One region of the Bacillus sp. DTU_2020_1000418_1_SI_GHA_SEK_038 genome, then DNA from elsewhere that is predicted to be linked to it. Evidence: riboswitches for the same ligand, from Rfam matches in the RefSeq annotation. Region 1 holds a riboswitch; each other region holds the start of a gene.
The links. A riboswitch is a leader RNA that binds a small molecule or an ion and turns the genes downstream of it on or off. The one in region 1 is predicted to bind lysine.
Positions count from the first base shown of each region.

Region 2: it holds a riboswitch for lysine, as region 1 does, so the genes downstream of both, RRV45_RS18485 (Na+/H+ antiporter NhaC family protein) here and RRV45_RS16620 (aspartate kinase) in region 1, are expected to answer to the same signal.
Region 3: it holds a riboswitch for lysine, as region 1 does, so the genes downstream of both, RRV45_RS03490 (transporter substrate-binding domain-containing protein) here and RRV45_RS16620 (aspartate kinase) in region 1, are expected to answer to the same signal.
Region 4: it holds a riboswitch for lysine, as region 1 does, so the genes downstream of both, dapA (4-hydroxy-tetrahydrodipicolinate synthase) here and RRV45_RS16620 (aspartate kinase) in region 1, are expected to answer to the same signal.

Region 1 is NZ_CP135435.1:3,312,713-3,320,133, reverse strand. It holds gene RRV45_RS16635 (electron transfer flavoprotein subunit alpha/FixB family protein) at 1-226, shown strand, start outside; gene trxA (thioredoxin) at 428-742, shown strand; gene uvrC (excinuclease ABC subunit UvrC) at 813-2,585, shown strand; lysine riboswitch at 2,650-2,829, shown strand; gene RRV45_RS16620 (aspartate kinase) at 3,000-4,229, shown strand; gene RRV45_RS16615 (YslB family protein) at 4,280-4,735, opposite strand; gene RRV45_RS16610 (succinate dehydrogenase cytochrome b558 subunit) at 5,121-5,729, shown strand; gene sdhA (succinate dehydrogenase flavoprotein subunit) at 5,798-7,421, shown strand, end outside.
Region 2 is NZ_CP135435.1:3,694,740-3,702,160, forward strand. It holds gene RRV45_RS18480 (ABC transporter substrate-binding protein) at 1-34, opposite strand, end outside; gene RRV45_RS18485 (Na+/H+ antiporter NhaC family protein) at 410-1,975, opposite strand; lysine riboswitch at 2,097-2,302, opposite strand; gene RRV45_RS18490 (HD-GYP domain-containing protein) at 2,369-3,457, opposite strand; gene RRV45_RS18495 (IS110 family RNA-guided transposase) at 4,073-5,215, shown strand; gene RRV45_RS18500 (YunC family protein) at 5,375-5,677, opposite strand; gene RRV45_RS18505 (DUF72 domain-containing protein) at 5,780-6,625, opposite strand; gene sufB (Fe-S cluster assembly protein SufB) at 6,731-7,421, opposite strand, start outside.
Region 3 is NZ_CP135435.1:674,910-682,330, forward strand. It holds gene RRV45_RS03470 (helix-turn-helix transcriptional regulator) at 1-413, opposite strand, end outside; gene RRV45_RS03475 (MFS transporter) at 729-2,030, shown strand; gene RRV45_RS03480 (leucyl aminopeptidase family protein) at 2,124-3,509, shown strand; gene RRV45_RS03485 (GNAT family N-acetyltransferase) at 3,688-4,500, shown strand; lysine riboswitch at 4,612-4,793, shown strand; gene RRV45_RS03490 (transporter substrate-binding domain-containing protein) at 4,973-5,830, shown strand; gene RRV45_RS03495 (amino acid ABC transporter permease) at 5,915-6,637, shown strand; gene RRV45_RS03500 (amino acid ABC transporter ATP-binding protein) at 6,796-7,421, shown strand, end outside.
Region 4 is NZ_CP135435.1:4,297,402-4,304,822, reverse strand. It holds gene RRV45_RS21285 (ABC transporter permease) at 1-47, shown strand, start outside; gene RRV45_RS21280 (NCS2 family permease) at 410-1,696, shown strand; gene RRV45_RS21275 (tetratricopeptide repeat-containing diguanylate cyclase) at 1,879-3,300, shown strand; gene dapA (4-hydroxy-tetrahydrodipicolinate synthase) at 3,343-4,227, opposite strand; lysine riboswitch at 4,519-4,698, opposite strand; gene RRV45_RS21265 (amino acid ABC transporter ATP-binding protein) at 4,801-5,544, opposite strand; gene RRV45_RS21260 (amino acid ABC transporter permease) at 5,559-6,215, opposite strand; gene RRV45_RS21255 (amino acid ABC transporter substrate-binding protein) at 6,285-7,058, opposite strand.

The DNA of each region.
Region 1 (7,421 bases):
TGGCCAAACAGGTAAGGTTGTTACACCAGACCTTTATATTGCGTGCGGAATTTCCGGAGCCATTCAGCATCTTGCAGGTATGTCAAACTCCAAAGTCATTGTAGCAATAAATAAAGACCCAGAAGCAAATATTTTTAAAGTTGCAGACTATGGGATTGTTGGGGACCTGTTTGAGGTAGTTCCAATGCTTACAGAAGAGTTTAAGAAACTGTTAATAAATGCATAAGCCTATGATATAAGCGAAAAATGAGCGGCAAAATGCCGCTTGTTTTCATTATAGGAATAATCCCAAAATGAAAATGAGATATGAATAGTTATAGAAAATTTAGGGGAAATTACGTTCGAAGCAAATCGTTAGCATGAGGGAATAAACAATGGTATACTGTCGTTATATTTATTAATTTTCTTAAAAATAGGAGGCATATCAATGGCTATTATAAACGCTACAGATCAAACTTTTTCTACTGAAACTGGTTCAGGAGTTGTATTGGCAGATTTTTGGGCACCATGGTGCGGACCTTGCAAAATGATTGCTCCAGTACTTGAAGAGCTTGATACAGAAATGGGCGATAAAGTTAAAATCGTCAAGCTTGATGTAGACGAGAACCAAGAAACTGCAGGAAAATATGGTGTCATGAGCATCCCTACTTTAATCGTTTTTAAAGATGGAGAAGTTGTAGACAAAGTGGTTGGCTTCCAGCCTAAAGAAGCTCTTGCAGAACTTCTATCAAAACATGCATAATAAGATTAGATTTGTAAGGGGTCTGACTTAGTCGGCCCCTTACGCATTTCTATTCGGAAGTGATAATAAAATGAATGAAATTATTAAAAATAAATTAATGCTGTTGCCCGATCAGCCGGGGTGCTATTTAATGAAGGACCGTCAAGGAACTATCATCTACGTAGGAAAGGCAAAGGTTTTAAAAAATCGTGTCAGATCCTACTTTACTGGTTCACATGACGGAAAAACACAAAGATTAGTCAATGAAATAGAAGACCTCGAATATATTGTGACATCCTCTAATATGGAAGCATTAATTCTTGAGATGAACTTAATTAAAAAGTACGATCCTAAATATAATGTTATGCTCAAGGACGATAAAACCTATCCATTTATAAAACTAACTGCCGAGAGACATCCCCGCCTCATAACTACCCGAAAGGTCAAAAAAGATAAGGGGAAATATTTTGGGCCTTATCCAAATGTCCATGCTGCAAATGAAACTAAAAAGCTGCTTGACCGAATTTATCCATTAAGAAAATGTACAACCTTGCCTGACCGTGTTTGCCTTTACTATCATTTAGGACAATGTTTAGCTCCCTGTGTAAATGAAGTAAGCGAGCAAGAATATAAAACAATGGTTGATGAGATCACCCGTTTCTTAAATGGAGGCTACAAGGAAATAAAAGCTGAATTAACACAAAAAATGACAGCCGCTGCCGAAGAACTTGACTTTGAAAAGGCAAAGGAGTTTCGGGATAGAATTGCTCATATTGAAGCAACGATGGAAAAGCAAAAGATTACAACTACAGACTTTACAGATCGAGATGTATTCGGGTTCGCTGTCGACAAAGGCTGGATGTGTGTTCAGGTCTTCTTTATTAGACAAGGTAAATTAATCGAACGGGATGTTTCGATGTTTCCAATTTACAATGAGCCCGATGAAGAAATGTTAACTTTTCTAGGTCAATTCTATTTAAAGGCTAATCATTTTAAGCCTAAGGAAATATTGCTGCCCAATACGGTTAATTCCAATATGGCTGAAGAGCTTATAGAAGTAAAAACAATCCAACCGCAACGAGGCCAGAAAAAGGATTTAGTCCAATTAGCTTGTAAAAATGCTAAAATTGCCCTTCAAGAAAAGTTCTCCCTTATTGAAAAGGATGAAGAACGAACCATTAAAGCGGTTGAAAATTTGGGGAACCAGCTAGGGATCTATACCCCTCATCGAATTGAAGCCTTCGATAACTCAAATATTCAAGGAACAGATCCAGTATCTGCCATGGTTGTTTTTATTGATGGCAAGCCAGAGAAAAGAGAATATCGTAAATATAAAATAAAAACCGTGCAGGGTCCGGATGATTATGATTCTATGCGCGAGGTAGTACGTAGAAGATATTCTCGAGTATTAAAAGAAAACCTGCCCCTTCCAGATTTGCTCATTATTGATGGAGGAAAAGGGCATGTTGAAGCAGTAAGAGATGTATTGGAAAATGAATTAAATCTTGATATTCCTATTTCTGGCCTAGTTAAGGATGAGAAGCATAGAACTTCACAGCTCTTGTACGGGAATCCGTTAGAAATGATTCCTCTTGGGCGTAACAGTCAGGAGTTCTATTTGCTGCAAAGAATTCAAGATGAAGTCCACCGTTTCGCCATAACCTTCCATCGTCAGCTAAGAGGAAAAAACGCCTTTCAGTCAGTGCTTGATGAAATCCCTGGGATTGGGGAAAAGCGCAAGAAACAGCTGCTAAAAACCTTTGGGTCCGTCAAAAAGATGAAAGAGGCTAGCATTGAGGAATTTAGAAAAATCGGTATTCCTGCAAATATTGCGGAAGAATTAAAAAGAAAATTACAGGAATAGTATTGTGAGAAGAAATTGAACGTGCTATAATTACTGAAAATTTAATATCACTTTATAGTATTAAAGTGAAGGTAGAGGTGCGAACTTCAATAGTAAAAGCTTGGAGAAGAATGAGCTTCAATGAAAAGCTTTGAAAGGGAATGTTTGCCGAAGTGGACAAAGTCTCATAACTTTTTTCGCTGGTCTTGCATTGAATAAATGTAAGATTGTCAAGACAAAACCGTCTTGGAGAGCTATCTCACTGTGTAAAATCGTATTTTTTTATACGTTTATAAACACAGCAATGAGATAGGATCTCATTGCTTTTTTTTATGCAAAAATCCAATCAATCGGGCATTTTCTGCATAATTTATAAAGGCAATTGAAGGATAGCTGCTAATTCAATAATTTGCAAAATAAGAAAGAGGGGAAAACATGGGACTTATCATCCAAAAATTTGGTGGAACTTCTGTTGCTAATGTAGAAAAGATCCGAAACGTTGCCAATCGTGTAATCGAGGAAAAGAATAGGGGCAATGATGTTATTGTGGTTGTATCCGCAATGGGAAAATCTACAGATCATCTTGTCGGTTTGGCAAAGGAAATTTCCTCCTCTCCAAGCAAAAGAGAAATGGACATGCTTTTAACTACTGGTGAACAGGTGACGATTTCTTTATTAGCAATGGCTTTATCAGAAAAGGGCTTTCCTGCTGTATCCTTAACAGGCTGGCAGGCTGGAATCAAAACAGAGTCAGTACATGGAAATGCAAGAATATTGGATATTGATACTTCAAGGTTGAAGAGTGAGCTTAACCAAGGAAGGATTGTTATAGTTGCGGGGTTCCAAGGAATTACGGAAGACGGAGCCATTTCAACATTAGGGCGTGGGGGGTCAGACACTACGGCAGTCGCAATAGCCGCGGCTTTAAAAGCGGATAAATGCGATATTTATACAGATGTGACTGGAGTGTTTACGACAGACCCGCGCTATGTTAAAGACGCAAGAAAATTATCGGCGGTATCCTATGATGAAATGCTTGAGCTTGCCCATTTAGGAGCTGGCGTTTTGCATCCTAGGGCAGTAGAATTTGCAAAAAACTTTAATATTCCAATTGAGGTTCGTTCAAGCAGTGAAAGAGAAGCGGGCACTATTATTGAGGAGGAAGTAAATATGGAGGAAAATCTAGTTGTACGCGGAATTGCATTTGAGAATGAAATCACAAGAGTCACTGTTATTGGGTTGCCGAATTCTTTAATTGGCTTATCGACAGTTTTCTCTGAATTAGCAAAAAATCATATAAATGTTGATATTATTATTCAAAGTACACTGGCAGAGCAATCAACTAATCTATCCTTCTCGATTAAAAATCAAGATCTCGATGACGCCATAAAGGTTCTAGAAAACTGTAAGATGAAATTAAACTATAGCCGAATTGAGTCAGAGACAGGACTTGCCAAAGTTTCAATTATTGGTTCAGGAATGGTTTCAAACCCAGGGGTAGCAGCAGAGATGTTTGAAGTGCTGGCCTCCAATGACATCGAAGTAAAGATGGTGAGTACATCGGAAATTAAGGTTTCAACGGTTATTGGACAAGAAAAAATGGTACAGGCTGTTGAGGCCCTTCACGAGGCTTTTCATTTATCTGGTATACCAATTGAATCATAAAATAGAGTAGAGGCTGTCATAATGAACAGCCTCTTTATCATTATTTAAAGTTAAAATTCGGTTTTGTCCTTTTTATCCCATTTTATTGTAAACTGAACTTTTCCTTTTCTTTTATTAGGATGTTCATATGCTTCGCAAATGACTTCAGATTGAAGTTCAATTTGTTGAGCAATAAACCCTGCCTCGAGCTGAAAAGTGCATCGGCTATTTTTTTTGCATCGCTCCTGTATGAAAGAACTAGAAAGCTCAAATTCCATTTCACTTTTTGATTCTTTCTTTAGGACTAGGTTTCCCCATGAAGCCTGCTTGAAGAAATCAATCATGTGAGATATTGACTCTTGTGGATATTTACGTGCAAGGCTTTTTCCAGCCCAATATAATATTTCAGGCGTATCATCGCCTAATATGTCGTGTAAAAGAACTTCTCTAATAAGTTCGTATCCAAAGACAGAAATGAACTCGTTTTTTTGTTCAATTGGTCTTAATTCTGTAGCTGTTTCATTCAAGCTTAAATCCCCTCTTTCTATTATTCTTCTATTATATACAAATGAGAAGAAATTTAGATATAGAATGACGAAAAAGCGGACTGTTTTGCAGTGGAAGATTAATGCTTTTTTGATATATTAAACCAAAAGTGTTAACACTTAATAATAATGGTTAATACATAATTAATAGGGAAAAATATACAATACTAATATATTTTTATGATTTTAATATTTAAAATATTTTATGTAATCGTTTCCTTGACGCTCTAAGATGTTGGGAGTAAAATGGACATGTCACATAATTGTAAGAAAATGATATGCCATTTTCGAATTGATGTTTTGGTGAAAATTCTTATATACGAAGTAACGACACCATACATCTTGCAAAAAATTAGGGGGGTAAATCATGGCGGGTAATCGAGAGTTTTTAAGTCGCAGATTGCATTCATTACTAGGTGTTATACCAGTAGGGCTATTTTTAGTTCAGCATCTAGTAGTCAATCATTTTGCAACAGGGGGAGAGGAGTCTTTTAATAAGGCAGCAGGTTTTATGGAGAGTCTGCCGTTTAGAATTATCTTAGAAACATTTATTATTTTCTTGCCTTTATTATTTCATGCCATCTATGGGCTTTATATTGCTTTTACAGCAAAAAATAATGTAAGCAAATATGGATTTTTCCGTAACTGGATGTTCATGCTGCAACGTGTGTCTGGCGTTATTACACTTATTTTCATTGCATGGCATGTATGGGAAACTCGTGTACAAGCTGCATTCGGTGCAGATGTTAATTTCCAAATGATGGAGAATATTCTTTCGAATCCATTTATGTTCTGGTTTTATATTGTAGGCGTTATTTCAACAATTTTCCACTTTTCTAATGGATTATGGTCTTTCTGTGTAAGCTGGGGAATTACAATTTCTCCTCGTTCACAATTAATAACTACATACGCTACAATTGTTATCTTTATTTTATTATCAATTGTAGGTATTCGTGCGATTACAGCATTTGTTTAATTAATAATAGAAAATGTTCGGATAAAAATTATGCTTTAGTTTTACAAAGTAATAGGGAGTGAGTCACTATGGCTAAAGGTAAAGTAATCGTTGTCGGCGGCGGTCTAGCCGGCTTAATGGCAACAATTAAAGTTGCAGAATCAGGGACTCCGGTTGAGTTGTTTTCCTTAGTTCCGGTTAAACGTTCTCACTCTGTTTGTGCCCAAGGCGGTATTAACGGAGCTGTAAATACAAAGGGTGAAGGAGATTCACCATATATTCACTTTGATGACTCTATTTACGGCGGAGACTTTTTAGCGAACCAGCCGCCAGTTAAAGCAATGTGTGAAGCAGCACCTGGTATTATTCACTTATTCGATCGTATGGGTGTTATGTTTAATCGTACACCTGAAGGTTTACTCGATTTCCGCCGCTTTGGTGGAACACAGCATCACCGTACTGCGTTTGCTGGAGCTACAACAGGGCAGCAGCTTTTATATGCATTGGATGAGCAAGTTCGTCGTCAAGAGGTTGTAGGACTTGTAACGAAATACGAAGGCTGGGAATTCTTGGGTGCCGTTATTGATGATGATGGAGTTTGCCGTGGAATTTCTGCACAGAACTTAACTTCTGGTGAAATTCAAACATTTGCAGCAGATGCAGTTATCATGGCTACAGGCGGCCCTGGAATTATCTTCGGTAAATCAACGAACTCCGTGATCAATACAGGATCGGCTGCTTCTATTGTTTATCAGCAAGGAGCTTATTATGCGAATGGTGAATTTATTCAAATCCACCCAACTGCAATCCCTGGAGACGATAAGCTTCGTCTTATGAGCGAATCTGCACGTGGTGAAGGTGGACGAGTGTGGACATATAAGGATGGAAAGCCTTGGTATTTCCTTGAAGAGAAATATCCTGCATATGGAAACCTAGTTCCGCGTGATATTGCAACACGTGAAATTTTTGATGTGTGTGTCAATCAAAAGTTAGGAATCAATGGAGAAAACATGGTGTATCTTGACTTATCTCATAAAGATTCCCATGAGCTTGATATTAAACTTGGCGGTATCATTGAAATTTACGAGAAGTTCATGGGTGATGACCCACGTAAAGTTCCGATGAAGATCTTCCCAGCTGTTCACTATTCTATGGGTGGACTATGGGTTGATTACGAACAACAAACGAGCATTCCTGGTTTATTTGCTGCAGGAGAATGTGATTATTCGCAGCACGGTGCAAACCGTTTAGGTGCAAACTCCCTGCTTTCCGCTATTTACGGAGGTATGGTTGCAGGACCAAATGCAGTTAAATATATTAACGGTCTAGAGAAAAGCGTTGATTCTATTTCTTCTTCTGTATTTGATCGCCATGTGAAAGAAGAAGAAGAAAAATGGAATGACATCCTGTCCTTAGATGGAACAGAAAACGCTTATGTTCTTCATAAAGAGCTTGGTGAGTGGATGACTGATAATGTGACAGTTGTTCGTGAAAATAGCAAATTATTAAAAACTGATGAAAAAATCGTTGAGTTAATGGAACGATTCAAAAACATTAATATTAACGATACAGCAAAATGGAGTAACCAAGGAGCTGCATTTACTCGCCAGCTGAAAAATATGCTCCATTTATCTCGTGTCATTACTATCGGTGCTTATAACCGTAATGAAAGCCGAGGCGCTCATTACAAACCAGAATTCCCTAAACGTAATG
Region 2 (7,421 bases), 380 kb from region 1:
TTAAGACTGATGTGATTTTTTTCTTGAAAACCATTTAGTTTTCCCCCTTTTTTCTATTTCTGTTTGTTCAAATATTTTAAAACATAGAAAGGTATTTTTGAGCTAGATTAATTAGTATAGAATAATCTATCTGCAACCTTCTATTACTAGTCAGTCTATTTTCCTAATTTAAGCAAATAGATTAGGAATTAAAATATTTCTGACTATTTATTTAATATATTGATAGTATATTATTTTTCGATTAGTCTGTCAAAACAATATTTTTGAAATAGTATTTTTTTAGGAATAATCTAGTACACTTCTTAATATAAGAGTATTTTCACGTTTAAAAAGGAACTTACATGAAAATTTTATTAGTGAAAAAAAGACCTTCCCGTATTCGGAAAGGTCAAAATAAATATTATTCAAATTACAACGCAAGGTTTTTCTGTTTTTTCCCAGCAACTATTATCACTATTAATAGCATGAAAGCTACTGCCAATAGAGCAAGTAAAGAGCTGCCTGTAAAACCTAATATTAAATAGCCTACAGCTGAGATAGCTGCGCTAATTAGAGCATAAGGCAGCTGTGTCATGACGTGATCAATGTGATTGCAGCCAGCACCAGTTGAAGAGAGTATTGTTGTATCGGAAATAGGTGAACAATGGTCGCCAAAAACAGCTCCAGCTAAAACGGCTGCCATAGCTGGCAATAAAAGATTGATGTCTGTTGCTGCAGCAATATGGCCAGCAATCGGGAGCAATATACCAAAAGAGCCCCATGATGTTCCAGTACTGAATGCCATAATGCCTGCTAATATAAATAAAATAAACGGCAATAAGGCAATATTCATGTTGGAGTTTTCAACGATGTTAGCCATATATAGTCCTGTTTCCAATCGTCCGATTAAATCTGATATGGTCCAGGCAAACAATAGAATATAAACCGCCGGCAGCATCGATTTCATGCCAGATAGAAGTCCTTTGCCTAAAATGCCGCCATCTACCCCTTTTAAAACAAAGGCTTGGCGGAAAAACATCGCCATAGTTACAAATAAACCTAAAAGCCCGCCGATCATAAGGGACTTCGAAACATCTGTGTTTTCAAAAATCTTGATAATAGTTGCTGTCCCTTCTGTAGCTTCATACCCCGTCCAAAACATCATTCCAACAGTGCCCAATATTAACGTTATAATTGGCCATAGTAAATCACCGACAGTTCCCTTTGTGCTTGTTGGGAGATCATCTTTTAATTCTCCAGCAAGCGGTTTATCCGGGTCATAGACTAAACCCTCTTTCACGGCGCGAATCTCATGAATTCTCATTGGACCAATTTCGAAATTTCTTAAGGCTACAATGAATACCATTGCTAACGTGGTCCAAACATAGAGATTCATTGGAATCATTTGCAGAAAAGCCGAAAAGGCTGAGTACTCTGTTACATGATTCGCTGTTAAAATAGTTCCGATTAGCGTAATAATATAAGCCCCCCAGCTCGAAACTGGTGAAACGACACAAACAGGGGCAGAGGTTGAGTCAATTAAATAGGCAAGCTTTGCCCGGGATACTTGTTGCCTATCTGTAATAGGCCGGGATATTTGCCCAACAGCCAGTGCGTTAAAATAATCATCAATAAAAATAATAATACCTAAAACTGCCCCGACAATTTGCGCACCTGCACGAGTTTTCACCCGTTTCATAGCCCATTCTCCAAATGCACGGCTTCCGCCAGTTATAGAAATAAAAGCTGTGATCATTCCCAAAATGAGCAGGAACATAATGATATATACATTCCATGTATTTAGCTTTCCATCTGCAACGAAAATCCCCTTAACAGAATCATAAATAATTGCTAAGGTGTTTGTAATGCGAAACTCACCTAATATAAAAGCTGCTGATACTATCCCCACTCCTAATGAAAGCAATACCCGTCTAGTCATAATAACCATAACGATAGCCAGCAGCGGGGGTATCAGTGAAAAAACTGTGTTCTCCACAATGTTTTTCCTCCTTATTTTTTGTGGGAGGGAATCATGAAAGGTGATAGAGCCAAATAAAAAAGAGTAACGATAGAGAAAAGTCTACCATTACTCATCATAAGCAATTAGTTTCTCCATCACGATCTGTAGCTCCCCAATATGAAGGCTGTTTCAGTTTACGAATACTTTTCCCTCATAATGACAGTGTTACTCTTGTTCAAAGTAACCCCAGCAAAATAATGGTTGACACCATTTATTTTACTTCGGCAAAATTCCCTTTTAACTGTAGTCATCGTTGTCATCCTCATACAGTCTACTCTTGAATTTGGCACCTCTACCTCACCGGACTTGATAAGGTTTATTTGAATGTCTCTACAAATATATCAAAATAGTAACTCTGTTTCAAGCTGATCATTTAAAAGCAGTATCACAGCTAATAATAATGACGTTTAACTCCTGCTTTAAATCAATATCATAAGGAATTACTTTTTCTCCATGATGCTCCATGATTCGAATATGGGGCCGGTCTCCTAAGCCAGTATTTTGTCCTGAAACAATTCCTTTTCTTCCATCATTTAAAACAACCGACAAACCAACTGGATAAATAGCAACCGCCAGTCGAAAAGCTTCTACCACTTTTTGATCAAATAATGATCCCGAACCAGCATAAAGAACTTCGAGTGCTTCACTTGGGAGCATCGCTTTTCTATAAACTCGATTAGAGGTGATTGCATCAAACACATCTGCTACAGCAATTATTTTTCCAAAATAATGAATGTCAGGTCCTAGCAAACCTCTAGGATAGCCTGTTCCATTCAGGCGTTCATGATGCTGATAGGCACAATGGGCTACTAAGAGGGGAATCGTATGCACTTTCCTCAAAATTTGGAATCCCTCATCTGCATGCTGTTTGATTGCCTCATACTCAATATCCGTCAGCTTTTCGGGCTTAAGCAAAATATCTAATGATACTTTTAGTTTGCCTATATCATGAAAAATAGCGCCAAGCCCTAGTATCTCAAGTTCTTTCGTTGAAAGTCTTAACTCCATACCGATTGCCAATGAATAAAGTGTTACATTCAGAGAATGGGTAAAAATATAATTATCGTATGTATATGCATCTGCTATTAAATTCAATAATTCCGATTTCTCTTTTATTTCAGTTAAAAGATACCGAATTATTTCAGAAAATCGCTTGGAAGCCTGTTCTACCACAAACGAATTGGTTATATCAAGATCATTTTGTATTTCCTGAAATGTAGAGCATATCGTTTGTATTGCTTCCCTGCGCATGGAATCCGAAAGTGTGCCCTCGTACTCTATATCCTCAGTTTCACTGTCTTTAATAAAAATATAAGTTATTCCCAAATCTTGAAGACGCTGTATCATTGAATCTTTTAAGATAATTCCTTTATTTAGCAATATTTGACCTTTTTCATTGTATATCGCTTTTGCAAGAATTGTTCCGGCGTCAACTGATGCTGTCCCGACTAGTCTCATGTAATACACCTTTTCGTTGCATAATTTACTATCATATTTTTGTTGGAAATTTATGTACTATTTTTTCTATGTTAAACTAAATTGTCGTTGGATTCATTGAACAAGCCTTGATGTACGGAGTAATCACCAGCGCAGAGAAATGAAGCCAATGACATTTACATTCTGGGTTGAGATTTTGCAAAATCATGAATTTATCTAGAATATTATTCTTGTTTTTGCGACATTTTTCCTATTATTTCTACATTAACCTTTTATCGAGGGAAATTTCAACTGACATAAGTCCTAAAATTTCTTTTGTAATTATTAATGAAGAAAATTGGACACTAATTTCGAAAATCGTGACTGTAGCTCTTATACAACAAAAACTAACATGATTAAATTTTACTCCCAACCCAGGCATGAAAATGTTTAAACCCCGTCCATACTGATAGATGACATAAGCAGGTTCAGTGCGTGTCTTTTTTTGGTGACCTCGATCCTGTAACAAAAACTGCTTGAATGAGTTTGGAGTTCAACCCTTTGTGAGCACCTGCAATCGGGTGACTACGGACAGAAAAATACTTATTGTCAAACTCGTTCCCTGTTTATGATCTTGTTTAAGAATAGGTGGTTATGATGGAAGTATTGTTGGAACGTTGTGCAGGTTTAGATGTTCATGCGGAAAGTATTGTTGTTTGTGTACTTAAAGGGAACGATGATAACGAGTTAACAACTGAGATTGAGACTTTCCCTACCTTTACAAAAGATTTATTTCGTCTCTTAAAATGGCTAGAAGAAAAACAAGTTACACACCTTGCGATGGAAAGTACAGGTGTTTATTGGAAGCCAGTGTTTAATATTCTGGAAGACTTTTTTGATATCACCTTAGCTAACGCCCAAAGGATTAAGAACGTCCCTGGTCGTAAGACCGATGTAAGTGATGCAGAATGGATAGCCAAGTTGTTAAGGGTAGGTTTGATAGAAAAAAGTTTTATTCCACCCTCAGACATACGTGAGCTTCGGGATCTTACTCGACTTCGAAAAAAGTGGATAGGACATATCACTTCTGAAAAGAACCGTATTCAAAAAACTTTTGAGAGTTCGAATATTAAGCTAAGTTCCGTCATCTCCGATGTCTTTGGAGTGTCTGGCCGAAAGTTGCTTGCACGTCTTCTAGAAAAAGGCTATATAGATGAGGAAGAAGTAGAATCCTCTATTCATGGACGGATGCAACACAAAAAACAAAGTATTTCCGATTCCTTATTTGGAACGATTAACAATCATCAACTTTTTTTAATCAGACAGTCTTGGAAGCATATTGAATACTTGGAGTCTCTGACCGATGAAATTGACCAAAAAATTGACCAGATACTTAAAAGCTACCAAGAGGAAGTAGCTATCCTAACGTCTATACCAGGTATAAGTAAAAATACCGCTTCGGTAATTATCGCAGAAATCGGGGTAGATATGCGCCAGTTTCCTTCATCTGAGCACCTTGCTTCTTGGGCAGGATTATCCCCAGGAAATCACGAGAGTGCAGGAAAGAGAAAGAGTACACGTACAACTAAAGGGAATCCTCATATTAAATCTGCTTTATGTGAAGCTGCTTGGGCTGCATCGAGAAGTAGAAATAAATGGTTCGCACTAAAATATTGGTCTACTGCAGCAAGAAGAGGAAAGAAAAAAGCACTCGTAGCCACAGGCCATCGAATGCTTCGTACGATTTACTCTATGTTAATCAACAAAGAGCTATATAAAGAACCGCTACAAACTAGTTAGTATAGCCAAGTCCACAATAATATATACGAGATACCTCTCCACAAGGTAGCTCAGCTTTCTTATTGTCAAATTTAGGATGACCACTCAAGTAATGATCTATACCTACTAACAGATAAAAGATTATTTTCACAGAAAAAAGGCAGCCTAATACCGGCATGCCTAAACCATTTTTAGCAGCGCTTCTCTTCCAGCCATCCCTTTATGGATTCCTAGAGCCTCAGCTTCGTAAGTGACTGATTCAAGTGGTGCATCGAGAAGCTGATCAATCGTTTTCACGCCTACTGCTCTTCCAGCGATGACTTTCCGGTCTTTAAGCTTCTCATTTAATAATGCCACATCAAGAGCACCGCACATAATATATCCTTTATCGTTTGTCACAACAAGTAGATTTGTTTTTGGCAATTGCACCGAGACACATAGAAACGAGTGTCCCTGAATGTCAATCGGCTTTAAATCAATCAATGAATAAACACTCCTTTCCCTTCCCATATCAAAATATGCATGGCTAAGGGAAAGCGTGTATTACTTACTAGACTAGTTTGCGGAATTATTTATAACTGTCAGCTAAAAAAGATTTAATTGCCGCGGGGCTAATTCCTTGTATTCTATATTCAATAAATCAATAAGCTGTAAGGCATTGTCCGCTGCGTCTCCACCAGAATTATTATTAAATACAACATATAGCGTTTTGCAGGCGTCTTTTAATTTCTTAAGATGCTTAGCCCATTCGGAAAGCTCTTGATGATTATAGCGATATAAGTATCTGACTTCTCGCCAGTTTTCTGCGTTTTTCTTTTGCCATCCATGAACATTTCTTCCATGAAAGCGAATGAGCACTTTCTCATTATTTACTGTTTCTAACACAGTTGGTATAGATCCCTCTCCAGCCTGTGGTTCATCACAAATAGAATGAATCCAATTTTCTTCTTTCATAAATTGAATCGTTTTTTCCTTATACTCAGGTTTAAACCATGATTGATGCCTGAATTCTAGTGCACATGGAAGGTCCCCCATCTTTTCTTTGCACCAGCGTAAATAATCTACATTCTGCTTCTTACAGTCGAACCATGGCGGAAATTGAAATAGGACCATAGCTAATTTATTTCCTTCAATATAAGGCTGTAAAGAGCCTTTAAAAGCAGCGAACATTTCTTCCTTATCTTTAAAAGGAATTTCGCCTCTTTCATGCCCCGTCATACCTTGGTAGGCTTTTACGATAAATTGAAAGGATTCAGGAGTGTCTCTCACCCATCTTTCTGAGTTTCTTTTTGGCTGTACAGCATAGAATGACGCATCCACCTCAACCGCAGGAAAATAGCCGCTATATTCCTTTAATTTATCCCGTGGAGAAATATTTTGAGTATATAAGCTGTCATGATCTCCCCATCCTGCTACTCCGATTAGAATCATAGGGAACACCTCCTTCAGAAACATATTAGCATATTTTGAGCTAAGACAATTTAGTTTTAAAAAATCCGCTCACCAAATTGGCAAGCGGATTTTCCTATTCATATATTAACCAATTGAACCTTCCATTTCGAACTTAATCAATCTGTTCATTTCAACCGCATATTCCATTGGAAGCTCTTTCGTAAATGGCTCGATGAAGCCCATTACGATCATTTCAGTTGCTTCTTCCTCGGAAATACCGCGGCTCATGAGATAGAATAATTGTTCTTCAGACACTTTAGAAACCTTTGCTTCGTGCTCTAAAGAGATGTTATCGTTCATGATTTCATTGTATGGAATTGTATCAGAAGTTGATTGATTATCCATAATTAACGTATCACACTCGATATTGGCACGTGCGCCATCAGCTTTACGGCCGAATTGAACGATTCCGCGGTATGTTACTTTACCGCCCTGTTTAGAGATCGATTTCGATACGATTGTTGAAGAAGTGTTTGGAGCAAGGTGAATCATTTTTGCTCCTGCGTCTTGGTGCTGACCTTTGCCTGCTAATGCGATGGAAAGTGTCATTCCACGAGCGCCTTCTCCTTTTAAAATAACTGCTGGGTATTTCATCGTTAATTTGGAACCGATATTTCCATCAATCCATTCCATTGTGGCATTCGCTTCACAAACAGCACGCTTTGTCACAAGGTTATACACGTTGTTTGCCCAGTTCTGGATCGTTGTATAGCGGCAATACGCATCCTTCTTAATGATGATTTCTACAACAGCACTGTGAAGAGAGTTTGTTGTA
Region 3 (7,421 bases), 1.8 Mb from region 1:
TTCTGCCAGCCACTAATCTTTTCTTTGTACAGACAACGGCTGTAAATGTCTAATAACCTCGCTGACACATAGCCGTTAGTTAGGTTTGAGACATACGGCTCAATTAACGCAATAATTTTACTTACTTTTGCCGTATTTAATATTGTAGTTTCTGAGTCACTTAATTCATCTTCACTATATAGTTCTTCTGCCTGTTCTAGAACCGCACTTAATTCAGAAAAACTAACTTCCTCCAATAAATCAGTTACTTCAACACCTAGCTGTTCAGCGATATAATGCAAGCTTTCTATCGAGGGATTTGCCTTATTATTTTCAATTAGACTTAGCATCCCTTTCGTAAGAGCCTCACCGGCAAGCTCCTCGAGTGTCATTTTTCTCTGTTTTCTTAATTTCCGAATTCGTTCCCCTAACATTTTGAATAGGCACGCTCCTAAAATCAATTTTGCCTTAGCGAAATTGCCCCCAGATTTTTATCGAGTTAGCTCGATAACTAACTTCCTCTTTAAAATCTGAGGCATCCGCCGGAGACTTAGCTTTATTCAGCCGGGTATTGCCCCTCTGAATTAGATACTTCATTTGCATTCATCTCCCCTTATAGAAGTGGAAGACTTCTGCTTAATAAAGTTATTTCATTTGTTTAATTATATTAAACTTTCTCTTGAATGGGAAGGGAAGGATATGGTAAGATTTGTTTAATTAAATTAAACTTTTTAGAGTGGAGGATTCACATGGAAGAAGTTTATAAGATCAAAAAAGCAACATACCATCTTTGGACATTTACCGTTAGCAAACTGATTTCCACTTTCGGAGCACAGGTTTATTCATTTGCCATTAGCTTTTATATTTTACAAATGACGGGTTCTGCAACGAGTTTTGCAACTAACCTTATTTGCAGTATACTGCCGCGTACTCTTATATCTCCTTTTACAGGATATGCTGCGGATAGGTATTCAAGGAAGAAGATCGTAATCATTGCACAAATTGGTACAACGCTTGCCATTGGGGGATTGCTCATTATCATCTTATCATCAGGTTTATCACTCGGTGCCATTTATGCAACAACCTGCATCTTGTCCATTACATCAACCTTTTCCGGAGTAACCTTCACATCATCCATTACAGGCCTTGTAGACAAGGAAAGAATTCAGAGAGCCATGTCGCTCAATCAAATGTCCATTTCTTTCGCTTCTATTGGAAGTCCGGCAGTTGGCGGACTATTATACGGTACAGTCTCAATGCCAGTATTTTTAATTTTGTACATGGCCGCTTCCTCCATTGCTGTTATTCTTGAATCAACGATGAATTTCAATCTCTTCGCCAATCGTAAGAAGGATGACAATGCCGAGCAAAAGGAATCGATGTGGCAAAGTATGAGAGCAGGAATTCATTATTTGAAATTGCAGCCAATCGTTATGTCGATGATCTGGATCGGCCTGCTAGTAAATTTCTTATTCGGAGCGTTTGAGGTGGGCTATTCATTCATCCTAATTGAAAAATTGAAAATGTCATCCATTCATTTTGGCTTAACAGAGGGTGCTTTTGCATTTGGAATGCTGTTGCTGTCTATTTATTTAACAGTAAGAAAAGAAGTGAGGTTTCCATTTCTCTTATCCAAAAGAGGAATTATTGGGATGGGAATCACGATGGCGGGAGTAGGATTTCCGTTGCTAGTTTCTTTATCCTATAACATCGTATTTGCTTATTATATGTTCATTATGTTTGGTTTTGGCTTATTAGTCATAATCGTCAATACACCATTGCAGGTGATGATGCAAAAATTGATTGATGATGATTTTAAGGGGCGGGTTTTTTCCATTCTTGAAACAATGGCCATGGCACTTATGCCATTAGGAATGGTCATCTACGGATTTATGTATGATATTTTTCCGGCACAATGGATATTGTTTTTGTCTTCGGCTTTACTAATTGGAGTTGTACTTTTTCTTGCGAGACCTTCTGTTATTCGACAAGTGCATCCGGAGTTAAGAGGAGTTAAAGGAGTTAAGAATCATACGGAATCTTTTTCATAGAATCTTTGAAAAAGAGATTAATAGAACAAAGGAATTTTCCTTTCGAATAACGAAATAAAGTAAGGAGATTTAAGAAAAGGGGAGAAACTAACCATGTCATTACAAGCTAGCATTTTATTTTCCAATGATGCGCGCATTCAAGAAAATAATCACATTAAACAATATGTTGAAAATAGCAAGGCAGCTTTCACAGCCTTGTTTCTTGGGAAAGAGTTGACAGTTGTTATAAAAGAAATTGAGCGAGAGAAGCAGTCTCTTGAAAAAATCCGGATGGTAGCAGGAGCTATTGCACGTGAATTAGGCAGCCGCCAAGTATTAAAGGCAGTTATTCATGCAGATCCAATGAAAGAGGCATTGCCAAGCCTGCAGCCAGATGAGTTAGTCACTGCCTTTGTGGAAGGCTGGCATTTAGGCGCATATAAATTTGTTATTTACAAGTCTAAGGAAGACCTTACTCATACTGAATTAATAGTAGGAGGAGGAGCGGAATTTCAGCCATTTATTGAAACGGGAAAAATTCGTGCGGCTGCAACAAATTTTTCCCGTGATCTGATGAATGAGGTTCCTAATGTTTTGAACCCAGAAACATTTCCTTTGATCTTACAGGATGAGTTTTCCGAAACAAATGTTCAGGTGAATGTATTCGATAAAGAAAAACTCGAGGAAATGGAAATGAACGGCGTTTTAACCGTTGGACGCGGAAGTAAATACATGCCATCCTTTGTTGAGCTTGTTTATAAGGGAGATGAGTCAAAGCCGCTTGTAGCTCTTGTTGGAAAGGGAGTTACGTTTGATACAGGGGGAATAAGCCTGAAGAGTGGCAGAGATTTAAGCGATATGAGAATGGACATGGGAGGGGCGGCTGCTGTTGCAGGAGCCATGAAGTTATTGGCTGCATCAAATGCAAAGGTCAATGTGGTGGCATTGATTCCAATCGTTGAAAACTCACCAGATAATACGTCAGTGCTTCCAGGGGAAATTATCCGTTATAAAAACGGTCATACCGTCCAGGTTGGGAACACGGATGCAGAAGGACGCCTCATCCTAGCTGACGGCCTTATTCGTGCAGGTGAATGGGGAGCTGACCATGTTGTTAATATTGCCACTTTGACAGGGGCGATTGTGAATGCACTTGGAACTAAATTAGCCGGAGTCTTTGGCGATGAGCAGCTTTCTAACGAAATAAGGATGCTGGGCAAGGAAAATGGCGACTTTGTTTGGCCAATGCCATTAGTGGATGAATATGATAGTTACTTAAGAAGTAATTATGCAGATTTCAGCAATATTAGCTCTAAAGGAGAAGCGGGATCAATTACGGCAGGTTTATTTCTCCGCCGTTTTGTACCCCAATCATGCAAATGGCTTCATGTGGATATGGCGGGGGTAATGGAAAGTGAAGAAAACGGTTATTATCCGAAAACCGCAACAGGATTTGGTGCGAGATTACTTGCAGATTTTACAGTTCATGTTTCAAAGTAAATGTAATATGGCTATAAGAGACACTTACTTTTCTATATAATAACTAAATTGTCGTTGGATTCAGCAGAACTTGTCCTTGATGTACGGAGTAATCACCAGCGCAGAGAAATGAAGCCAACGACATTTACATACTGAGTTGAGATTGCTTAATCATGAATTTATTTTGGGAGGAACCCGTTTGTTAACTAGCGAACAATTAATAGACATTAAAGAACTTCAGCAAGCATGTGAGGCTTCAGAAACATTTGACCTTAAGCTCAATTGGGATATGCTGAAAACTCGGACAGGAAAAGATAGAGAGGATTTTTTCTATTACGAGGATGAAAAATTAGTAGGTTTTATCGGTCTATATGGCTTTGGAAATAAGGTTGAAATATGTGGAATGGTTCATCCAGATTTCCGCCGAAAAGGAATCTTTACTGGGCTTTTTCATGAAGCCCTTCACGAAGTAAAAGAAAAAGGCTATAGGAAGGTTCTTTTAAATGCCCCTTCTAATTCAAAATCAGCAAAAGATTTTCTAGAAAGGATCCCATGTAAGTATTCTTTTTCGGAATATCAAATGAAGTGGGAAGAAACAGAGATGGACAAATCCGAGGATGTGACTCTTAGACTATCAACTCCAGACGATTTTGAACTAGAAGTTCAATTGGAGGTTCAATGCTTTGGATTTGAAGAAGAGGAAGCGAGAGCCTACAATACTCAAAGATATGTTGATGACCAATATTATATAATTTTGTCTAGTGGAAAGGCGGTAGGGAAAATTCGAGTTTCTCACCTTGGTGGTGAAGCTTGGATTTATGGTTTTGCCGTACTTCCCGAGTTTCAAGGAAAAGGAATTGGGCGGAAGGCCTTAACAAATATTGTCCTAAAGGAACATAAGGCAGGTTTTCCTATTTTCCTAGAGGTGGAAGCGAAAAACGCTCATGCGTTACGATTATATGAATCATGCGGATTTAGAGCCTATCACTCCCAGGATTATTATGAGATTTAAGATTGTATGATAAAGGATAGGTGTTTCCTTCCATATGAATCTAGGTAACTTGACATATTTTATCGTATATTGTAGACTACATGTAACAATTTAATAAGGCCTCACTTTTACTAGTGAGGTAGAGGCGCGATATTTAATAGTCTTTAGTGGAGCTTGAGAAGCAATGATGCTAGAGAGAAGGAAATTTCGCCGAAGCTTGTAATATTCTCAGTATTACCGGCTGGGTCTGCAGTTAAGAGCTGCAGGACTGTCTCAATAAACTTCCCGGTTTATTGAGGGGTGCTATCTCATTTAGGGAAAAGAAGAGGACTTAAGGGCAACGAATGTAACGAGACCTGAGTTTATCCCAGGTCTCTTTTTATTTTGTGAATTACCAAAATAAATGGAATATTGCCATTATTAAGAGGTGGCAGTCATACCTAGTTAAATGGAAAAATATACTAAACTATTATAGCAAAAGGGGAGTATGATCATGAGGAAAAAATTATCATTATTTTTAGTAATGTCTTTATCTATGATTTTGCTTTTAGCAGGATGTGGTACAAGCGGTGATACTGAAAAAGCAAAAGACTCAGGCAGCGCAGGCGATGATTCTAAGGGAACTTTTAAGGTCGGTATGGAAGCAGGATATGCACCATTCAACTGGACACAAATAGATGATTCCAATGGCGGTGTGAAAATCGATGGCAATGCAGAGTATGCAGGCGGATACGATGTGGAAATTGCAAAAAAGATTGCTGAAGGCTTAGGAAAAGAACTAGTCATTGTGAAAACAGAATGGGACGGCCTTGTTCCAGCCTTACAATCAGGCAAATTAGATGCCATTATTGCAGGTATGTCACCGACAGAAGAACGTAAACAGACAATTGATTTCTCAGAAAACTATTATACATCACATTTTGTAATGGTTGTTAAAAAGGGTGGTCCTTTTGAAGGGGCAACTTCTATTCAAGACTTTAAGGGTGCCAAAATTACTGGTCAGTTAAATACATCTCACTACGCTGTAATCGACCAAATTGAAGGCGTACAGAAAAAGCCGGCTATGGATAATTTCCCTGCGATGCGTGTAGCTTTAGAATCAGGAATAATTGATGGATATGTTTCAGAACGTCCTGAAGGAATCAGTGCTTCTTCGGCTAATGCTAACTTTGCAATGGTAGAATTTGAAGATGGATTTGAAGCAGATGAGGCAGATACAGCGGTAGCAGTTGGACTAGTTAAAGGCAGTGACTTAACAGAGAAAATCAATGAAATTTTAGCAGGCATCTCTGAAGAAGAGCGCCAAAATATTATGGATACTGCGGTCAAAAATCAACCAGCAGCAGAATAATGTAGAAGTGAATACCGGCTGCATCCCATTGCAGCCGGTATTTAGATTTTGTCTAGCTTCCGCATTTCTATTAGGGGGGAAAGTATGAGCTTAGAGTGGATTTTAACAATGATTTCAAACAACTGGCCGATGTTCCTTCGTGGAGCAGGGATGACACTCTTTGTTTCCATAATTGGTACAGTCATTGGAGGAATTATAGGGTTATTGGCAGGAGTCATACGAACAATTCCTGTGCCTGAAAATAAATTCAAACGAATATTTTTAAAAGCAGTAAATGCCATTCTTTCTATTTATATAGAATTTTTCCGAGGAACACCGATGATTGTACAGGCCATGGTTATTTTTTATGGTTCTGCATTAGCATTTGGCATAGATATGAATGTAACAGTTGCAGCAATCGTGATCGTATCGATTAATACGGGGGCATATATGGCCGAAATTGTTCGAGGTGGTGTTATTTCAATCGATCGAGGACAGTTTGAAGCTGCTCAAGCGGTTGGGATGAATCATGTGCAAACGATGCTCAATGTCGTATTGCCGCAAGTCATTCGCAATATTTTACCGGCAACTGGTAATCAATTTATAATTAATATTAAAGATACATCCGTACTGAACGTCATTGGCGTAACAGAACTGTATTTCCAAACAAAAACAGTGGCTGGAATCAGCTTCAAATACTTTGAACCATTCTTTGTTGCGTGTGTTCTGTATTTCGTCATGACTTTTACGGTAACACTCATTCTGCGCTACTGGGAAAGAAAATTAGATGGACCGGAAAATTACAGCATGACTGAATCAAAAGCTTAGTAATCAGAAAAGCGCGATGTCCTACCAAAAGCTACGCTTTTGGTCGTGCGATGTATCACTGACGATGCATTCCTTGTCCTGTCGCATTGTCAACACTAGTACGTCCTGTACGTCGGGGCTAGGCGCTAAAGCTAGACAAAAACGAAGGAGGAGCACTTTTGGAAAAAGTAATTGAAGTACAGCATTTAAGCAAATCCTTTGGATCACATGAAGTATTAAAAGATATCGATTTTTCCGTAAATAAAGGGGAAGTTGTTTGTATTATTGGTTCATCCGGTTCCGGTAAATCGACTCTTCTTCGTTGTATAAATCTTTTAGAAAAGCCAAGCGGCGGTCAAATTATTTATCATGGTGAAAATATTTTAGACGATAAACATGATATTCATGCTTACCGCACAAAGCTTGGAATGGTTTTTCAGCAATTTAATCTTTTTAATAATCACACTGTTCTCAGCAATTGTGTTGTCGGCCAGGTGAAGGTATTAAAGCGCTCAAAAGAAGAAGCGGAAAAAATTGCTATGAAATATTTAAAGGTCGTTGGCATGGACCAATATGTAAATGCAAAGTCTAAGCAGTTATCTGGAGGGCAAAAACAGCGGGTAGCCATTGCACGAGCACTTTCTATGGAGCCGGATGTTATGTTATTTGATGAACCGACTTCAGCCCTTGATCCGGAGATGGTTGGAGAGGTTCTTAAAGTCATGAAGGAGCTCGCTGAAACAGGTCTTACCATGTTGATTGTTACGCATGAAATGGAGTTTGCCCGGGAAGTTTCAGATCGTAT
Region 4 (7,421 bases), 980 kb from region 1:
GTGCACCGAAGGCATTAGGGGAACCTTATGATGTTGGAAAACGTTAAGCAATATAAATTATAATTGAAAGCTGGAGGTCGGATAGACATCCAGCTTTTTTAGAATATAAGAAAGTATAACTTTTCTCGAATTTGAGAAATGTCTAGCTCCAGCGCCTACCCCCAACGTACAGGACGTACTAGTGTCGACAATGCGACAGGACGTCGCGTTTTTGTCGACCTCGAGCTCACAAGCCAATCCTGAAAGGTAGAGCTCACCTTACCGTGAGGCTCGTCTTGTGCTAGTCGGGGGTGGGCACAAAGGAAAGCTTCTGCGAATAAACATCGCAGGAACAATTGTCCTTTGATTGTTCCGAAGGCGCTTGCGCTTTTCTTAATACTGGCTTTTTTTAGAAAGAAGTGATTGACTCTTGTTAAAACAATTGAATCAATGGTTTCACCTTCAAGAAGAACATACGAGTGTCCGGACAGAGATGGTTGCTGGTCTGACCTCATTTATTACGGTAGCCTATATCATAGTTGTGAACGGTGCGATTTTGAATATTGCCGGCATGCCTTATGAAGCGGTCACTCTTGCCACGGTGATTTGCTCCTTCATAGGCTGTATGTTATTAGCCTTTTGGGCAAATTCTCCACTAATCATCGTTCCAGGGATGGGGGACAATGCCTTTTTTGTATTTACCCTTGTGTTATCTTTCGGTCTAACTTGGCAGCAGGCTTTAGCCGTTGTTCTTATTGCAGGAATTGTTTTTGTGATAACGACAACTTCGAAAGTTGCTGATTATTTATCAAATTCTATTCCGATGTCTATGATTCATGCCATGACGGCAGGGATTGGCTTATTTATAGCATTTCTAGGTTTGAAAAATGGCGGTGTGATCGTAGCAAATGAGGGAACCTTTGTAGCGCTGGCGAAAATTAGCGATCCCCATGCTTTAACGACCCTGCTTACTCTGCTTATTCTTGTGGCCTTGTTTCAGAAAAATGTTAAAGGGAACTTTTTGATCGGAATTTTGATCGGGACAGTTATTGGAGCTTTATTTGGTATTGTCGACTTTTCAAAGTTGCGTGATTTCCAACTTTCATTTAACGGCTATCAAGAGGTTTTTTTAGCTTTTGATTTTAGCCAAATTGGAACGTTTCATTTTTGGACAGCCGTATTTTCTTTATCGATGGTCATTATTTTTCAAAATATGGGTGCCCAGCTTGGCATGCTCCCAGATAAATCGAAATTTCGCAAGTCCTTTCAAGCGCATTCCTTTTCAGTTATCGGTGCGGGCCTATTTGGCTGCAGCCCAACAACGACTGCTGCTGAGTCCGCAACAGGTATTGCCGCGGGTGGTAGAACTGGCTTAACCTCATTAACAACTGGATTGCTGTTTATACCGGCACTATTTCTCACACCGATTTTTAAAGTGATTCCTAATAGCGCGATCGCACCCGTATTGATTATTGTTGGATGTCTTATGGTCCAATCCATAAAAGAAATTCCTTTTAGCGATTTTACAGAGGCTTTCCCGGCTTATTTAATGCTGGCCATCATGCCGCTAACGTTTAATATCGCTAACGGAATTGCTTTTGGCTTTATTGCTTACCCGATCTTAAAATGGGCAACAGGCAGAAAAAAAGAAGTTACAGGAACAATGTATGTTATTGCGTTTTTCTTTCTCCTGTATTTTATATTAGGTGCTTTATAATAAATTATGTTCTAAAAACGGCCCAGTGCAGAGGAGTGATTATCACTTCTCTTTTTTCTTGTGAATAAAGTTTTTTTACAAGGAAAAAACAGGCTCTACTCTAGTTTATGAGGTATAATCTAATACATCATATAAAGAAATAACTTATACATATTTATACTCATATACTAAGGAGCAGAAATATGGAGAAAGAAGATTTAAAGCTATTACAGCAAAAAGTAACCAAACTTAGGGCCGAGGGAAAATATAAGGAAACGATTGAGGCATGCTATCATCTTCTGAAGAGCGGAAAAGAATGCAATGATTTTAAATCTATTTTAACTGCCCATATAAATCACGCTGCTTCCTATTATTGTATTGGTGATACAGAGGAAGCTTTTAATAGTATTGAAGCCTATGTTGAAGTTTGCAGCCGTTTTGGAGACGAAGCAGATCTATTACATCAGTACAATGTATTGTTTTTGCTTTATGAATATAATAAGGATTTTGCGAAGGCCAAGGCGACACTGGAGAATTGCATTGGGTTAGGAAAGAAATTAGAGAAATATAATATAGTTAGCAATGGATATAGCAATATCAGTCATGTTTTGATGGAGGAAGGCAATTATGGGGCAGCCTTAGAAGCGGGGCAAAAGGGACTAGAGGCGTCTAAATTACACAAACCTGCCAGTCCTATTCTTGAACTGAGAGTAAAGCTAAACATTGCAAAAGCTTATCTTGAGCTCAATCATTTTCATGCTTCCAAAGCACTAATTAATGAAATGATCCATGACCCCATTTTAGAATCCTTTATAAGGGAAAAGTCTCAATGCTATCATTTACAAGGCAGCTGGTATAGGAAGCAAAAAATATTTAAGGAAGCATTTGACTCTTTAACTGTTGCAAAGGAATTAGTGGAAAGCTATCGTGATTTATACCTATTAAAATCAATTCAAGAAGAGCGATGCCAATTATGTGAGCAGATGGAGGATGTTCAGTTAGGGTATCGTGTTCAAAAGGAATATATATCCTTGTTAAACGAAATTAATAAACAAGAATTAGCATTAACGGCTTTAAAGCTTGAAATTAAACATAGTATGTCTGATTTTAAAAGGAAAGCCAATACCGATTTTTTAACAGGTATCTTTAATCGAAGCTATTTAGAAACCACCTCAAAAGAGTGGTTAGAACAAGCATCTGTCAAAGATGAAAATATTGTCTGTATCTTATTTGACATCGATAATTTTAAAATCATTAATGATCAGTACGGTCACCTTTTTGGTGATGAGGTTATTAAGCAAGTAAGTAATGCTTGTTCAAAAACAATGAAGGAAAATGAGCTATTCGCCCGCTATGGCGGGGATGAATTTGTCGTATTGGTAAGGGGCGCTTCACTTGAAAGTGGCAAGAAAAGGGCTGAAGAAATGAGGGGGATTATCGGTAATGTAAAGATTGAAATGGGAGGAAACAGTGTATCCATAACATCCAGTATGGGGGTTACGGATAACTTAGACGGAAAAGTACGATCATTTCAAGAACTATTCCATCATGCAGATCTCGGACTTTACGAGGCCAAAAAAAGCGGAAAAAATAACGTTTGTGTTAAGTTAGCCGATAAGGAATAACAGAAGCCCGCTCCTAACCTAAGGTGCGGGCTCTTCTAATGATCAAGCATTTACTGGCTGAAGTGTTTGCAATACTTCCTGCAATGCAGTCATTTCCGTATTATTTAAAGGAACCAATGGAAGCCGGACTCCGCCAACCTGAATGCCTTGCAGATTAAGAGCAGCTTTTACCGGTGTTGGATTTGGAGCATTAAATAAAGCATTCATAACCGGAAGAAGCTCGCGATGGGCAGCTGCGGCTTTCTGAAGCTCACCGTTTTTAAAGCTATTAATCATGTCTTGCATTTCGTTCCCGATAATATGGGCAGCTACAGAAACAATCCCTGCTCCTCCAATAGCCAGGACCGGTAGTGTAAGGCCATCATCCCCGCTGTATAGAGTAAAGTCAGCTGGCGTCTCGCTGATGATTTGGGCCATAGTGTCTAAGTCACCGCTAGCTTCCTTAATGGCCACGATATTTTGAATTTCTGAAAGTCTTACAATGGTCTCAACTGACATATTCACAACGCTTCGTCCCGGAATATTGTATAGCATGATCGGTAAAGACGTTGCTTCAGCAATCGCTTTAAAATGCTGATACATGCCTTCTTGAGATGGTTTGTTATAGTATGGAGCAACAAGCATGATGCCATCCACTCCAGCCTCCTCAGCCTTTCTAGTCAGGCTAATGGAAGCTCTTGTATTATTCGATCCTGTACCAGCTATGATAGGAACTCTGCCGTTAGCTGCCTCAACAACAAACTTAAATAGAGCCACTTTCTCTTCCTCTGTTAAAGTTGGCGACTCACCAGTCGTACCTGCGACAACTAACCCATCAGACCCATTCTCGATTAAATAGTTAACTAAATTTTTTGTCGCTTCAAAATCAACCTCACCGTTATGATCAAATGGCGTAACCATTGCTGTAAGTACTTGACCAAAATTCATAACTTCACACACCCTTTTTTTAAAATGATAAGAAAGTTTAAGTTTTCTCGAGTTTGAGAACTGTCTAGCTCCAGCGCCTACCCCCTCGAGGTCATAAGCCAATCTACCCTGAAAGGTAAAGTACACCTTTCCGTGTAGATCGTCTTATGCTTGTCGGGGGTGATCAAGGCGCTTCCGCTTTTCTTATTAAAAAGTAGAGGTGATAGGGCCTATTTAAAACTAAACGCAAAAAAGCAACAACGAGGGACTCGCTGCTGCTATAGAAACAATAGTGTGGAAATTCACCGTTTCTTGTGCGATAGCCCTCCATATAGTCTCTCCTATATGACAGTCCTGTATTTATTCAACACAGGCCCAGCTTTAAGAACATGAGATTCCTAAAACTTCGGCAAATTCCCCTTTCGACAATCATCATAGGGTCTCATTATCCTCCGATTGTGTACTGATGGTCTTTGCGCCTCTATCCTCACTTCAAAAAGTTCTTGAAATAAGAAATTATTTAATTGTATTCCATGTTAACTGAAAGTTTCCTTAATTGCAAGACATATTTAGAAATGTTTTTCCAGAAGCTTACTATAGCACTCGATTCAAGAATGCTTTTGTCCGATCAAATTGAGGGTTGGAGAATAGTTGATCCGGATGGCCGGACTCCGCAATTTCTCCGTTATCCATAAACAGAACTTGATTGGCGACTTCTTTAGCAAAGCCCATTTCATGAGTAACGACTATCATCGTCATTTGCTCTTCAGCAAGTTTTTTCATTACTTGCAGCACTTCACCAGTTAATTCAGGGTCTAGAGCTGACGTAGGCTCATCAAACAGAAGAATTTCAGGCTCCATCATTAAGGCTCTAGCAATAGCAACCCTTTGTTTTTGTCCGCCTGAGAGGTTTCCAGGATACACGCCTGCTTTATCAGCTAACCCAATCTTCTCGAGAATTTCCATGCTGCGCTTCTGAAGGGATTCCGCCGTTTCCTTTTTTACCATCTTAGGAGCAATTTCTAAATTTTCTTTTACCGTTAGGTGAGGAAATAGATTAAAGTGCTGAAAAACCATACCCATTTTGGAAGTAATCCGATTCAGTTCCTGCGGTTTGGAGTACACGCCGTTCTTCACTAGATAATCACCGTCAATACAAATGCTGCCATCATCAATTTTTTCAAGATGAATCAGACTGCGAAGCATAGTGCTTTTTCCAGAACCGGATGGGCCAATGACAGCGATAACATCATTTTTTTGAACATCAAATGTAATTTGCTTTAGGACATTTAAATGACCGAATGATTTTTTTAGGTTGGATACTTCTATGATAGCCATAATATCAATCCTTCTTATTCAAATTTATAGCGCCGTTCTAGCCATTTAAATAGCACTGTTAAAATAAGCGTAATACCTAAATAAATAATACCGGCGATGAAAAACGGCACAATCGTAAAGTCGCGGTTAACAGCTGTCTGGGCAAAGTGTAAAAGCTCCGGTACAGCGACAGCATATAGCAATGCCGTATCCTTAACAAGTGTCACCGATTCATTTGAAACAGCAGGGAGCGCAATTCGGAACATTTGCGGCAGGACAATTCGTGTCGTTGTCTGCCATTTGCTTAAGCCAAGCACCTGGGAAGCCTCATATTGTCCCTTATCAATAGCCAAAAGGCCTCCACGGAAAATTTCCGCGAAATAGGCAGCATAATTCAAGATAAAGCCCAAGCAGGCAGCTACAAAACGATCAAGCACTAAATATTCCCCAATTACAGGTATTAAAGGAAGCCCGAAACAAATAAATAATAATTGCAATAGGAGCGGGGTTCCACGCATCACATAAATATAGCCTTGTGCCAACCATGAAAGCGGCTTGATCGAACTTTTAACAGCTAGAGTCAAAAGAAAGCCTAATGGAATGGACACAACGATGGCAATAATAAATAAAAGAATGGTCATCTGAGCCCCTTCAAGCATGGGCTTAATAATTGTCAGAATGTATTCCATCATGAAAGAATTCCTCCAAAAACAAAACAGGCTTTCCGAGGGAAACCCTGTTTGCTTCTATAATTTGTACGATTAATTTAGAACTTTGTCTTCACCGAACCATTTTTCTGAGATTTCAGCAGCGGTACCGTCTGCGCTTAACTCATCAAGGGCTTTTTGCAGTTCTTTTAATAATTCATCGTTGCCTTTTTTCACACCTACACCGTATTCCTCTGGTGCTAATGATTCGTCAAGGACCTTAAATGTACCCTCTTCTTGGGCCATATAATAATCAATCACGACTTCATCAATGATAACCGCATCCACACGGCCGGCCTTTAAATCACTTAGGGCAAGGACATTATCCGCGTATTCAGAAACAGACTTGATGCTGTCCTTAATCGGGTTGGCATTTAAGGCATCAGATGCAGAGGAAAGTCCTTGAAGGCCAATTACCTTCCCATCTAAATCAGCTAAAGCGCTAATGTCAGAATCTGCTTTCGTTGCAATAACCTGAGCATTCGCTAAATAAGGCTTTGTGAAAAGAACCATTTCTTTACGCTTATCAGTAATGGTATACCCATTCCAGATAAGGTCAATTCGTCCGCTGCTCAATTCAGATTCCTTTGTCTTCCAATCAATTGGCTGGAATTTAACTTCTTTCCCCATTTTTTCGACTGCAGCTTTTGCATAATCGATATCAAATCCTACAAGATTATTATCCTTATCTCGGAAGCCCATAGGAGCAAATTTATCATCAATCCCAATAATTATCTCGTTGTCTTTCGTATCAGCACTTGATGAACAGCCTGTTAAAATTGCAAACACAGTTAATATTGCTAGAATAATAGCTGAAAATCGTTTCATTAGTAGTAGACCACCTTTTGTCATAATCCTTTAGTACGTTACCATGTTATCATGATAACAAGATAAAATTAAAAAGTAAATAGAAATATTAGGAGATTTATTTTAGTAGGAAAGTATTGTTGTAGAGATTGTTGAGACCAATCAACATTATGTTGCGTTATTAGCTGAGACCAATCAAAACCCTTATGTCCATCATTAGGACTGTAAAGGAGCGTTTAGCCAGATATCCTTTGGAGTGGAAAAATGATGAAGATATGCTTTTTTGGAAGGGGAGAAAAACTCTAGCCGCAAGTATAATATTTTGAAATATAAAAATAGTCATACTATAATGTTGTTAAGTCTTAATTTTACAGGTAATATAGT